DNA from 2 places in the Halomonas sp. McD50-4 genome. Region 1 is predicted to be linked to the other one. Evidence: predicted binding sites of a transcription regulator. Region 1 holds the regulator's gene; the other holds the start of a gene.
The links. The regulator PhoB, encoded in region 1, activates phosphate uptake and scavenging genes when phosphate is short. The targets are predictions, from matches to a motif close to TGTCATANNNNTGTCANA.
Positions count from the first base shown of each region.

Region 1 (7,197 bases):
TCACCGTCGCCTTCGATTCGCCAGCGTTTGGGTGGCTGCGTTGGTGGGTAGGCCACGATGGGCAGTAGCGGCGTTTTGACCACCACGGGCCATGCGCCAAAGCGAACCGCGGTAGGCGTGCCGGTGAGCGTCGCCGCCAACGCTTTAACGCTGGCTTGCAGCGGCTGGACATACATGGCGTTCACACCGTCGATACAGGCCGCATCACCCAGGGCATAAACGTTAGGCTGGCGAGTGCGGAGTTGGCGGTCGACGTGAATGCCGCTGGCACTTACGGTTAGGCCAGCGGCCTCTGCTAACGCCGTGCGTGGTATCAAGCCGGTGGCGAAGAGGACGAGATCTACCGCGTGCCGCTCGCCGTTATCCAAGTGCAAAGCTACGGCGTTGTCGGCCGCTTGGGAAAGCGTGTCCAAGCTGCGCCCTAGTGCGAGGCGAATGCCTGCCGCGTGAAACGCATTGGCCAGCGCATGACCCAGTGGTTCGGGCAGCAGCCGCGGCAGTGGGGCGCTCTCCGGCGCGATTACGGTGAGTTGGTGTCCGCCTGCGTGCAAGTCATTGGCGAATTCACAGCCAACGAGCCCGGCCCCAATGATCGCCACGCGGCTCGGCTGAGTGAGTGCTTCATGCAGGTGCCGGTAGTCGTCTAAGTCATTGACGGTAAAGCAACGCTCCGCCAGTGCGCTGGGCACGCTGAATGGCCTGCGAGGGGCGGCACCGGTGGCCAGCACCACGTCATCGTAACGAAGCGTGGCGCCGCTGCTCAGGTGTAGCGTTTGGTTGTCCACATCTAGATGCGTCACTTGGGTGTGGGTAATGACCTCGGCTTTGAGTTCGTCTGCCAGTGCACTGGCATCGCGCTGGGCGAGCTTGTCGGGGCCGAGGCGTTTGGCAAAGCCGGTGGAAAGCAGGGGCTTGCTGTAGTCATCGCCGCTGTCTGCACTGATCAGCGTGATAGTGCGTGTATCTCCCTGGCGTCGCAGGGTACGCGCTAGGCCCACGCCTGCCATGCCGGTTCCGACGATCGCCAGCGCAGCTGAGTGAGGAGAGGGCGTGGAAGAGGTCGTGTGTGAGTTGGGCATACCGTCCCCTGACGTCGGTGGAACAAAAGCCTACAAACCACCATGTTACACTAGCTCACTCTCAATTGACTGCCCTGGAGGCCTAGGTGACCGCCCCCGAGTTTTCACTCTTTCCTCAGTGGCTGCCGGTGGCCGCTGCTCGGCCAGCCATGAGCGCGCTTTGGTGGCAGTGGGTCGCCTCCACGGATTCGTTGACCGCCCGCCTGATGGCCGCCGGTAAGCCGGGCGCATTTCGGGTGCGCGTGTTGCGCCAGACCATCGGCCTGCCCCAGCGCGATGAAGCCCTTGCCCTGGGCATTGCACACCGCCGCTATGCGTGGCTGCGTGAGGTGGCGCTGTGTATCGATGATACGCCGTGGGTCGTGGCGCGTTCGGTGGCACCGCTTCACCACCTGCAGGGCAAAGGGTTGGGCAACTTAGGTGAGCGTTCGCTAGGCAGCTGGCTATTCCAGAAGCCTGATTTGGTGCGCGGGCCGCTGGAAGTAACGTCGGCCGCGCCGCCATTCAACCGGCTGACGCTGGGATCGTCGTCCAGTAGCCTTTGGGGGCGGCGCTCCGTCTTTGAGCACGGCGGGCTGTCGTTGCTGGTGCAGGAGTACTTTTTATCCACCATGACAGATGCACTGGGCCTGCCGTCGCGCTAGGCTAACGCAGCGACTTTTTCGACGAGGTAAGCATGAGCATGGACCGTTCTCTGTTGCGCCCAACCGGGTGGGCCCGCCTGACCGATTTCCTACAGCTAATGCGCTTGGACCGGCCGATAGGTACTTGGCTGTTGATGTGGCCAACGCTATGGGCGCTGTGGATCGCCTCGGACGGGGTGCCGGGCCGCGATGTACTGCTGATTTTCATTGCCGGGGTGTACGTAATGCGCGCGGCAGGTTGCGTGGTGAACGACTACGCCGACCGCCACTTCGATGGCCACGTAAAGCGTACCCAGCAGCGGCCGCTGGCCACCGGCCGTATTAGTGAAACCGAGGCGCAGCTGCTATTCGTGGCGCTGGTGGCGGCGGCCTTCGTGTTGGTCCTGTTGACCAATTGGTTTACCGTGCTGCTCTCCTTCGGCGGTGTGCTGCTAGCGTTCATTTATCCCTTCATGAAGCGCTATACCCACTTTCCCCAAGTGGTCCTGGGGGCGGCGTTCTCCTGGGCGATTCCAATGGCGTTTGGCGCCGTGCTTGGCGAGGTGCCACTCGTGGCGTGGCTACTGTTCAGCGCTAACGTGCTATGGACAGTGGCCTACGACACCCAATACGCCATGGTCGATCGCGATGACGACCTGAAGATCGGCATCAAATCCACGGCGGTGCTGTTTGGCAGTGCCGACCGTCTCATCATTGGCTTGCTGCAGCTTGCCACCCTGGCGTTGTTGATTTGGGTGGGGCTGATGGCGAGCCTGGGCGGTTTCTTCTGGCTCGGTGTGGTCGGAATGGCGGCAACCTTTGCCCATCAACAGCGTTTGATCGTTCACCGGGAGCGTGATCGCTGTTTCCAAGCGTTTTTGAATAATCACTGGTCGGGGCTCTTGGTCTTTGCCGGCATTGCTCTAAGCGAGTGGCCCGTGGCTGGCTAATATTGCTGGGTGTCATAGAATTGTCATTAAGTCATGGTGTTATCGTCACAGACATGTCACTGAACCGTTTTCGCATACATGAGCTTTCTTAGCACACCGTGAGGCCCTGGAATGACCGCCAAGACCGTACTGATCGTCGATGATGAGGCGCCCATTCGCGAGATGATCGCTGTGGCGCTGGAAATGGCTGACTATCGCGTGCTTGAAGCGGATAACGCCCAGGATGCCCACGCGATGGTCGTAGATCATCAGCCCGACCTGCTGCTGCTGGACTGGATGATGCCTGGCACCAGCGGCATCGAATTGGCACGCCGTCTCAAGCGCGAAGAGGCTACTGCGGAACTGCCGATCATCATGCTGACCGCCAAGGGCGAAGAGGATAATAAGATCCAAGGTCTGGAAGCGGGCGCCGACGATTACATCACCAAGCCGTTTTCGCCCCGTGAGCTGGTAGCGCGCCTGAAAGCCGTTCTGCGTCGGGCGACCCCGCGCGGCGTGGAAGATCCCATCGAAATCAATGGGCTGCTGTTAGACCCGGTGAGCCATCGTGTTAGCGCGCATGGCAAGGCGCTAGAGATGGGCCCTACCGAGTATCGATTACTGCAGTTTTTCATGACCCACCAAGAGCGTGCCTATACCCGTAGCCAGCTTCTCGATCAGGTGTGGGGCGGCAACGTGTACGTAGAGGAGCGCACGGTGGACGTGCACATTCGCCGGTTGCGTAAGGCGCTAGGGGAGGCGCACCAGAATTTGATTCAAACAGTGCGGGGCACTGGGTATCGTTTCTCTGCTCGGGTGTAGTCGTGCGCCTGTGGAGCCGTGAATGGTGGCGCATTACCTGGCTGGCGCTATTGGGCATGTGCCTGGGGTGGCTGGTGGGGTATCCCGGTGTGGGGCTCGCCGCTGGCCTCTTATTCTGTTTGATTTATCACTTGCGCCAATTAAAGGCGCTGTTCCAATGGCTGACGCTTCACCCTCACGATGAGCCGCCCGCGGCAACGGGGCTTTGGGGTGAGCTTTTCGATCGTCTCTACCGCTATCAAAAGAGCCAACGCATCACGCAAAGCCGCCTGCGGGCGACCCTTGCGCGTATTCAGGAATCCTCGGAAGCGATGCGTGATAGCGTCGTGATGCTGGATCGGCATGGTGATTTAGAGTGGTGGAACAGCGCGGCTACCGAGATGTTGGGCCTGCAAACCGCCCATGACCGCGGGCAGCATATTACCAACTTGCTGCGCGACCCACGCTTCATTAGCTACTTCAATGCCCGGGAGTATGGCGAGCCGCTAACACTCACCTCACCCATCGATGAGCGGCGTATTCTGCAGTATCAAATCACGCTCTATGGTGATGACGAGCGCTTGGTCATGGCCCGGGACATTACGCGCTTGCATCGCCTCGAACAGATGCGCCGTGACTTCGTGGCCAACGTGTCTCACGAGCTGCGTACACCGCTGACCGTGCTGTCGGGCTACTTGGAAACCTATGGCGATTTGAAAGAGCTGCTGCCGCCCCGTTTGGGCAAAGGCATCGGTCAAATGGAGGAGCAGACCAAGCGCATGCAGAACTTGGTCAACGACCTGCTACTACTCTCTAGGCTCGAAATCGATCGAGGGGGAGAAGATCACCAGCCGCTTGCCGTCGGGCCGATGCTGGAGAGTATTCGCCGCGATGCGCTGGCGCTGTCTCACCAGCAACACAGCGTGCAGATCGTACTCGATTGCGAAGCGCGCCTAATCGGCAGTGAGCAGGAGCTGCGCAGTGCGATCTCCAACTTGGCATTCAACGCAGTGCGCTATACGCCGGAGGGAAGTCAAATCACGCTCCGCTGGGCGGCTCTGCCCAATGGCAGTGCCTGCATCGAAGTGGACGACGACGGTGAAGGGATCGATCCGGTCCATATCCCGCGTCTCACCGAACGCTTCTACCGCGTCGATAAGGGCCGCAGCACCGCCACCGGTGGCACTGGGCTGGGCCTAGCCATTGTAAAACACGTTCTCCTGCGCCACGATGCGCAGCTCCAAGTGGAGTCGTTGCCCGGTGAAGGGGCACTGTTCCGTTGCGTATTCCCGGCCACTCGGGTGGTCAACGATTAAAAGCGCCGCTCGGCCACTTGTTTCACCGGCCTCACCTCGTACACTCAATCCTTCCTCATTCGTCGATTTGCATAATCTATGTACAAGTGTGTCATATTGGCATGTAAGCATGGTCAAACACCGCGCATGTGCCATATGTAGCCAATTAACTCGCTATGAAATCGCGGCTGAAGCTATTTTGGCATGGCTTTATTTTTTTATAAACTATTGTATTTATATGTATTTTTCTATTTTTTTGAAATTTTGGCATGTCGGATGCAAAAATTCTGGTAAGGAAGATTACCGCAGGAACTGGTAAGACATGAAGTCGCTCTTCCTTACTAAAGCGGTATTTCACAGCGATCGAGGAGGCGGAATATGATGTCCAAGGAACTACTCAAGAAAGCTGGTATTTTAGGTGTAACGTTTGGTTTGGTAGCAAGCCCATTGGCTTTTGCCCAAGAGCCTGCTGACCCGGCCGACAATATTTCTCCAGATGAGCAGCCGGTAGAATCTCAATCCAGCAATACTGGAATGACATCTGATCATGGCAACCAAGATTTAACCCATGACGAAGGCGATAACGCCAGCGATATGGAGCCGAATTCCATGAGCGATGACTCGGATGCGACATACGACAGCACCGAAGAGCTTCAGGAAGAAAATAGCGGCATGTAAGTTGTAACATTTATTTGCAAAGCTGTTAAAAACTCTTACGCTTAGGAGTGAGCATTTAAGGGGCAAGGATGTCCTATAGCAAGGATGCTCAAAGTTTCATGGAAAGAATCAGATAACGATCAATACGCTGGTCAGGGGATATACCAAGGTTGGCACCCCGCAAAAGGATAGGAAGCCAGACGTCAGTATCGTTGACAAGTAAGAGTGACCAAGACCCCGCCCTGCGGGGTCTAATTTTTTGTGCCTGCGGCATATGCAGAGGGTATGTAAGGTTTTCTTTAGAACGAGCCTGCATGAAAGTCTGCGGAATCTTTCTTAAGGTGAGTCATTCTGCGCCACGTACACGGCGCATGTGTCATTATTGCACAATATATTTGAGGTATTTTTGACGTTGCTGCATTATATTGCGCACAATGTAATTTGTATAAATACATGTTTATAAAATAATTTTTTATTTTCTATGTAATTTGGCATCTTGTGTGCACTAACTAGGTGTTAAGTTAGCCATTAGTCGTAGGCGCTCATGTGTTCTGGTTCTGGCCTACGCCGACTGGCTCCACGTTAAAGGAGTACGTAGCGATGTTATTTAACGAGTTAGCGAAAAAGACGGCTGTTCTAAGCGTTGCATTCGGTTTGGTTGCAAGTCCAATGGCCTTTGCCCACACGTCCATTGAATTGAATAAAGACCGTTCTGCAGGTCACGATATTATCGAGCCAAGCTCGCACAATACGTCAGGTCCGGCCCAGTACTCTACTAGTGACCTGATCCATGACGAAGGTGACACGCTGGATTACTCTACGTCTAGCAGCGCCAACGACTCAACCGATACAGCCACCCGCAAAACGGGCTATGACGCCAATGAGCTGAACCGCGACGAAGGTGACGGTATCCGTTGGTAAGCTCAGCGCTATATCCCTAAAACCCCGCCTAGGCGGGGTTTTTTGTGTCTATGCCTCCCACTGACGCGACGTCAAGGATTCACTACATCCTGTGTGCCGCGATAATGCCCGTCCCACATGAGCACTGCTCCTGCGACGGCGCCGGGTATCAAAAACAGGTTGGCAAGGGGAATCCAGGTAACCAGCATGATCAACCCGCCGTAGGTAAGGCTGGGCCACCAGCGTCGCGAGAGGCGGCTGCGCATATCACGAAACGTGACTTTGTTATTATCCATTGGATAATCCAGATAGGTGATCGCCATCACCCAGGCGGAAAACAGCGCCCACAAAAGCGGCGCAAGTAGGTTGAGGCCGGGAATCCAGCTGAGCATGAACAGCGCCGCCATGCGCGGCAGAATATAGCCCAGCTTGACCAGCTCGCGCCCCAGTGCGTCGATGGCCGTTTTAGCCAGTCCGCGATCGTCCAGCGGTTCCCGCCCGGTGGCTTGTCGCTCGACTTTTGCGGCAAGAAAGCCGTAAAACGGTGCGGCAATGAGGTGAGTCACGAGGGTGAAGGTGAAAAAGATCACCACCAGCAGGCTAACGAAAAAGAGCGGCCAAATCAGCCAGGAGAGCCACTCCAGCCAACCGGGCACCATGGTCATGGCGCTATCCAACCAGCCTGAAAAGCCCTGGAATACGACGCTGAGCATACTGGCGTAGACGATGAGGTTGACCAGGATGGGGAGGAAAATGTAGCGCCGCAGCCCTTTTTGATACACCAAACGCGTGCCTTGGCTCAACGCCGTGATGGCATCCACCATGTTGTCTCCTTTAAAAACGCCCAGATGAGTCATCTGGGCGTATTGCAGGAGCAATGACCTGTCAGGTCAAGGCTTTTTCAGCATCTTCT
Region 1 is NZ_JAKRFG010000006.1:18,295-25,491, forward strand. It holds gene MHM85_RS08960 (FAD-dependent oxidoreductase) at 1-1,079, opposite strand, end outside; gene MHM85_RS08965 (chorismate lyase) at 1,166-1,723, shown strand; gene ubiA (4-hydroxybenzoate octaprenyltransferase) at 1,762-2,652, shown strand; gene phoB (phosphate regulon transcriptional regulator PhoB) at 2,764-3,453, shown strand; gene phoR (phosphate regulon sensor histidine kinase PhoR) at 3,456-4,748, shown strand; gene MHM85_RS08985 (hypothetical protein) at 5,106-5,405, shown strand; gene MHM85_RS08990 (hypothetical protein) at 5,985-6,305, shown strand; gene cysZ (sulfate transporter CysZ) at 6,377-7,108, opposite strand; gene phoU (phosphate signaling complex protein PhoU) at 7,175-7,197, opposite strand, start outside.

Region 2 (7,197 bases), on a different contig from region 1:
AACGGGCGAATACGACATCGACCTCCACCTGCATGCAGAAGTGGACGCCGTTGTACGCGTGGTCGTTGTCGCCGAGTAATCTCGCTCGCCAACGCTAACGCCTCAAAGGGCGCGGGATCTCCCGCGCCCTTTGTCTTTTATGAACCGCTGACGAGTGTGATTCGGCCAGTGGTGTGAAGGAAGCTGCCCGGCTAAGATAAGCGCCGTTGGCAACGCGTTACATTTAAGGAGCTCGCTATGCAGGACCAGCCCTCTGCTGATCAGGAAACGGCGGCGCTAAAGCTGCCGCCGCACTCGCTAGAGGCGGAGCAGTCGGTGTTAGGCGGGCTCATGCTAGACAATCAAGCCTGGGATAACGTGTCCGAGCGCTTGGTCGCCGACGATTTCTATCGCTATGAGCACCGTTTGGTGTTCAACGTGATGATTCACTTGGCGGAATCAGGGCAGCCGCTCGATGTGGTCACGCTGTCCGAAGCGCTGGAAGCGCGGGACCAGTTGGATACCGTCGGCGGGCTAGGGTTTCTGGCGGAGCTTGCCCGCAATACGCCCTCGGCCAGCAACATACGCGCCTACGCGGATATCGTTCGCGAACGCGCCACGCTGCGCAAGCTGATTCGTGCCGCCAACCAAATCGCCGAAGGGGCGTTCTCACCGCAGGGACGACCCGCCGATGAGCTGTTGAACGAAGCCGAGCGGCTGGTGTTTCAAATTGCCGAAGAGCGCCCCAAAACCGGTGGACCTATCGGTATGAGCGATCTGCTCACCAAAGCGGTCGACCGCATTGATGAGCTATTCAACCTCAAAGGCGAGATGACTGGTCTCTCCACCGGTTTCCGCGATCTGGACGAGATGACCTCGGGTCTGCAGCCCTCCGACTTGGTGATCATCGCTGGGCGTCCATCGATGGGTAAGACGACATTCGCCATGAACTTGGTCGAGCATGCGGTCATCTCTAGCGACAAGCCGGTCATGGTGTTCTCCATGGAGATGCCCGCAGAGTCGCTGATGCTACGGATGCTCTCTTCACTGGGGCGCATCGACCAGACGCGCGTTCGCTCGGGCCAGCTGGAAGATGAGGATTGGCCAAGGCTCACATCGGCTGTCAACCTTCTCAAAGACAAACAGCTGTTCATCGATGATACCGCCGCGCTCTCGCCCAATGAGATGCGCTCGCGACTGCGCCGTATCGTGCGTGAGCACGGCAACATGGCGCTGATCATGATTGACTATCTTCAGTTGATGCAGATCCCTGGCTTTTCCGAAAACCGCACGGGGGAAATCTCTGAGATCTCACGCTCTCTGAAAGGTTTGGCAAAGGAGTTCAACTGCCCGGTCGTGGCGCTTTCGCAGCTTAACCGCTCGCTCGAACAGCGCCCCAACAAGCGCCCCGTGATGTCGGATTTGAGGGAGTCGGGCGCGATCGAGCAGGATGCGGACGTCATTGCCTTCGTTTACCGGGATGAGGTGTATAACCCCGACAACCCAGATAACCAGGGCATTGCGGAGCTCATCATCGGTAAGCAGCGTAACGGGCCGATTGGCACCGTTCACATGGCTTTCATTGGTAAATACACGCGCTTCGAGGATTTGGCGCCCGATAGCTATGGCGAGGCGTTTGGCGATTAACTTGAGCGTCATGGGGGAGAACGTATAATGCGCACCCTCATGAGCAGTTCGCCTCGAGCAGATAGAGAGACAGGAGTAACAAATGGCAGGTGGTTTTAGGCGCGGTAACCGCAAACGTCTTCCGAAACTGGAAGGCCGTGGTGAACTCCAGTCGCTAGAGCGCGAAGGCCCTTTCAAAGAGTGGCTGGGCATGCCCGATCTCTATCGCTACTTTTTGGTGGTGGAGGGGGAGAAGTACAGCTACCAAACCGAAGATGCTGAACTCCCCGTCGTGGTAGGCGACAAAGTGGTGTTTCGCTATAAAGAGACCAAAGGTGGGAACTGGATCGATCGTAACTCGCTGGGCAAAGCAATCGACCCCTCCGAGTATCAATAAGTCGACCGTTAGTTGACGATTGAGACAGGAACTCTTCCCTGTTATTGCCGTCTTAGGCAGTTAGTGCCAAGGTAATATGATTGTCATGGAGCCGCTTCATGCTGTGTTCCATGACGATGACCAATAACAGGAGGGAACCATGGAACTGAAAGCGCTGAAACAGTTCGTCGTGAATCACGACAATTTTGAAATCCGTGTGATTACCCATTCGGGTAGTCGTTTTTACCAAGTCGAGCTTGAAGATGTAGAAGGTGAGCGCCACATGTTGATGCAGCGCGGTAAACCGATGCTGTTTCGCTCACTGGATGACGTTTATCTAGAGCTCAAGCGTGCGGGTATCCATCGCGCCTACTTAGTGCAGCACGTGCCTCAAGATGAGGTGATTGGCCGCGACGCTCATTATAGTGCGCCGCTGACCTCGCGTATGCCGCTCGTCTTTTGATCCAGCCGCTGTATTAGCTGACGGTTTTACCCTGTCGTTTTTCCCACCATCGCCCCAGCCGAATACGGCGACGGGCAAAGAAACGGTAGCCTGCATCCATCATGCTGCGCAGGCCCGGTAAGCAAGATAGCTTTACCAGCCGCCGGTAGCCCAACACCGCATAGAGGGCCCGGCTGGCGTCCATCCCGATGAACCACCTCCCTTCTTGATCTTGCAAATGCAGTTGGCCCATCATGGCGTCGAAACTGCGACCGACCTCGTCTGGCTTGAACTCGCTGCTCTGAATATCGACCAGCCGAACGCGAGACCGATGGCGGTGTTTGGCGAGCCAAGCGACTTCCACTCGGCAAAAGGGGCAGTCCCCGTCATGGTAGAGCGTGACCGGAGCCTGGGCATCCAGCGCTGCGAAACGGCTCATGAGCGGTTCTCCGAGTTAGATGTAGAGGAAGCGTGTTGGGCAGCAGAGGCATAGCCCTTCGTATGCGCCGGTTGGCCGTAGCCTTTACTGGTTGGCAGTTTGGCAAGGAATTGCTCGGCCTGCTGGCGAATGGCCTCGCGCTTCTCCTCTTTCATGCGTCCTAACGAGCCATAAATGAGCTTCATTCGTGGATTACGGTTGAGCCGTTCCGCATTGGTTTCCAAAAAGTGCCAGTAAAGACTGTTGAAAGGGCAGGCTTTGGGGCCGGTCATCTGTTTGGGCGAGTAGCGACAGTGCTGACAGTGATCAGACATCTTATCGATGTATTTACCCGAAGCGCAGTAAGGCTTGGAGCCCATCAAACCGCCATCGGCGTGCAGTACCATCCCGAGGGTATTAGGCAGTTCGACCCACTCGCAGGCATCGGCGTAGACGGCGAGGTACCAGTCGCACAGCGCTTCGGGCTTGACGCCGCACAGCAGGGCAAAGTTGCCGGTGACCATGAGTCGCTGGATGTGGTGCGCATAGCTGTTGTCGATGGTCATTTGAATGGCGCGCTGCAGGCAGCGCATGTCGGTGTTGGCGTCCCAATAAAACGCGGGCAGCTCGCGGGTGAAGCCTAGCTGGTTCTCCTGTTTGTACCCGGGCATGTGCGTCCAGTAGAGCCCGCGCACGTATTCGCGCCAGCCGAGTATTTGGCGGATGAAACCCTCTACCGCATTGATAGGCGCTTTGCCCGCATGGTAGTGCGCCTCGGCGGCGTCACACACTTCCATCGGCGAGAGCAGGCCAATGTTCATCGCCGCAGACAGGCGTGAGTGATACAAAAAGGGTTCTCGGTCACTAATGGCATCTTGGTAGCGGCCAAAGTCTGCTAGCCCGTGTTCGATGAAGTGGTTCAAATCGACCAGTGCCTGCCGCCGGGTGACCGGCAAGTTGAAGGTCTCCATCGTTCCCATGTGATCAGCGAAATGGTCAGCGGCGTCCTTAAGAGCTGCTTTTGTCACGTCATCCTGGCCGTGGTTGGGCAGCGCAGGAAAGCTCAGCGAGGTATCGATGGGCTCGCGGTTGTCGTGGTCGTAATTCCACTGGCCGCCGCTGGGCGTGTCGCCCTCCATGAGCAGGCCGGTACGCTTGCGCTGCTCGCGGTAGAAATACTCCAGGCGCAGCTGTTTGCGGCCCTCTGCCCAGCGTGAAAAGTCGTCCGGTGTGGTGAAGAAGCGGTCATCTTCCCACAGCTGCCAGGGGAGGGCGTTGTGTTGGCGCTGCTGCATGTCGTTCCACAGCCGCCACTCGCCGGGGCGGGTAACGCGAATTTCATCACAGCCGTACTGCTTGGCGAGCCGCTCGGCTTCTTCTATCAGCGACTGGGTGTTATCGCCATCATTGATGCGGCTGTAATGCACCGTATAGCCTTTGTCTCTCAAGGCGTCGGCAAAGTGGCGCATGGCGGCCATGAAAAGACCGATCTTATGCAGATGGTGCGGCACGTAGCGTGCTTCTTCGGCCACTTCGCACAGCGCCACCACCGCATTGGAAGGCGCTTCGCGAAGGGTTGACAGCGTCAGCGTGAGCTGATCACCCAGTACCAGGAGTAACGGCTTGGACATGAGTTGGCCTGCAGTTATACAAATAATGTTGATAGTATAACTTTATGCCGCGACTTTGCTGAAAAGTGTTAAGATTTTGCCCATTACGTACACCCGAGGAGTTAGCGAGATGGCCGATAGCATCGTGAAGGATCAACCCGGTGAGGGGCGCTTGGCCCACGCGCCCAGCAGCCACCCTGCCGTTCCCCGCGCCAAGGTGGGCGTCGTTCTAGCGAATCTGGGAACGCCCGATGCCACCGATTACTGGTCCATGCGTCGCTATCTCAGCGAGTTCTTGTCCGATAAACGAGTCGTAGATTATGCCGGATGGAAATGGCAGCCTCTTTTGCAGCTCATCATCCTAACCAAGCGTCCGTTCTCCTCGGGCAATGCGTACAAGAGCATCTGGAATAACGAGAAGAACGAAAGCCCGTTGCTGACCATCACCCGTGCACAAACGGAAAAAATGACCGAGCGCCTGAAAGCGCTTTACGGCGACGATGTCGAGGTCGATTTCTGTATGCGCTACGGCAATCCTTCAACGGACAGCGTGCTCAAACGCATGAAAGAGAAGGGTTGTGAGCGCATCGTCTTCTTCCCGCTCTATCCGCAGTACGGCTCGCCCACTACCGCTACTGCCAATGATCAAGCGTTTCGTACGCTGATGAAAATGAAGTGGCAGCCCTATATCCGTACCGTACCGGCCTATTTCGAGCATCCGACGTATATCCAGGCGTTGGCTAACTCGGTACAAGAGGCGTACGACGGCTTCGATAGTCGTCCCACCAAACTCGTGGCGAGCTATCACGGCGTGCCGGAGCGTTATCTGATGGAGGGTGACCCCTACCACTGCCAGTGTCAGAAAACGACACGCCTACTGCGTGAAAAGCTGGGGTTGAGCAAAGAGGAGGTCGATACTGCGTTTCAGTCGCAGTTCGGTCCTGAAAAGTGGGTCGGTCCGCAAACGGTCGACCATGTTGCCGAACTGGCGAAACAAGGGCACAAGCACATTGCGATTCTTTCGCCAGCCTTTTCCTCTGATTGTGTCGAGACCCTCGAAGAGATCAAAGAGGAGATCCACGATAGTTTCATGGAAGCGGGTGGTGAAACCTTTAGCTACATCCCTTGCTTGAACGATCGCGATGACCATATCGATGCACTATTGGCGGTAGTGAATAACGAATTATCGGGTTGGTTACCAACAACGTAACGTCATATGGCGGTGCATAAAACCGCCTAGCGTATTGCGCTAGGCGGTTTTTTATTGAGAACGACTTTCCTAGAAAAGTGGGAAGGGTTGGTATAAGGTTTGTGGATATAAAATCACACTTATTCAACGCTCGAACGGCTGCTGACGTGTCGACAAGCGGCCGTTTTGAGGTGAATGCACGCAATTAGGGAGAAGGCGCCGGATGCAATTTGCCGTATTAATGGGCTTCGTGTTGGCAGCGCTGTCACCGCTGCTCAACCGCTGGTTTGGGGAGCGAGCAAGCCTGCTGCTTGCGCTATTTCCGGCACTTTTGGCCGCTTGGTTGTTAAGCCAAGCGCCGTTGGTTCTCCATGAGGGCCCTCAGCTATTGGCGTGGTCGTGGGTGCCGTCATTGGGTATCAGCTTAAGCTTTTTGCTCGATGGCCTGTCGCTGCTGTTTGGCTTGCTGATTACGGGGATCGGCACCTGCGTCTTGGTCTATGCAGGTGGCTATTTGAAAGGTCATCAGGATATGGCCCGTTTCCATTTGGCTCTGGTCGCGTTCATGGCCTCCATGCTGGGGCTCGTGCTCGCCGATGGCCTGCTTACGCTATTCATTTTTTGGGAACTGACCAGCATCACCTCCTACCTCCTGATTGGCTTCAATCACCAGGATATCGAGGCGCGTAAATCGGCACGTCAAGGTTTGTTCGTGACGGTGGCCGGTGGGTTGGCACTGATGGCAGGGCTAGTGCTGCTGGGTGTAGCAAGCGGTAGCTGGTCTCTCCATGACATTCTGCGCGCCGATGAGGACCTTCGCCAACACGCGCTCTATACCCCCATGTTGATCTGTTTGTTGCTGGGTGCGTTTACCAAATCGGCGCAGTTCCCTTTCCATTTCTGGTTGCCCAACGCCATGGCAGCGCCAACGCCCGTGTCCGCCTATCTGCACTCCGCCACCATGGTGAAGGCGGGCATTTACTTATTGGCACGGCTGCAGCCCGAGCTGGGTGGCACTGCCCTATGGATGACGATACTCTCCGTGGTCGGAGCGACCACCATGCTGACCGGCGCTTTTCTGGCGATTCATCACACCAACATCAAGAAGTTGCTGGCGTACTCGACGGTCATGGCGCTGGGTACGCTGACCATGCTGTTAGGCATTGGCTCCGAGTATGCCATGACAGCGTTCGTGACGTTCTTGCTGGCCCACTCACTGTACAAAGGCGCCCTGTTCATGGTGGCGGGGATTCTCGATCACGAAACCGGTACCAAGGATGTCACGGCCATGGGGGGACTGCGCAGCGTGATGCCCGTGACGGCGACCATTGCACTGATAGCAGCGCTTTCCTTGGCGGGTGTGCCACCGTTACTCGGCTTTATCGGTAAAGAGCTAATGCTCGAAGCAGCGCTAGGCGCCGAGCGTGTCCGGTCAATATTGGTGGTGTTCGCCTTTATGGCGGCCGTGTTGACCATTGCGGTGGCGTCCATCATCGCGCTGCGACCTTTTTATGGCGCACGCCATGAAACTCCTAAAACGCCCCATGAAGCACCGCT
Region 2 is NZ_JAKRFG010000016.1:27,060-34,256, reverse strand. It holds gene rplI (50S ribosomal protein L9) at 1-79, shown strand, start outside; gene dnaB (replicative DNA helicase) at 238-1,626, shown strand; gene MHM85_RS16290 (hypothetical protein) at 1,709-2,002, shown strand; gene MHM85_RS16285 (DUF6482 family protein) at 2,142-2,444, shown strand; gene MHM85_RS16280 (DUF393 domain-containing protein) at 2,458-2,862, opposite strand; gene MHM85_RS16275 (cryptochrome/photolyase family protein) at 2,859-4,472, opposite strand; gene hemH (ferrochelatase) at 4,582-5,661, shown strand; gene MHM85_RS16265 (putative monovalent cation/H+ antiporter subunit A) at 5,864-7,197, shown strand, end outside.
Region 2: the regulator PhoB is predicted to act here: its motif matches at 2,073-2,090, upstream of MHM85_RS16285 (DUF6482 family protein).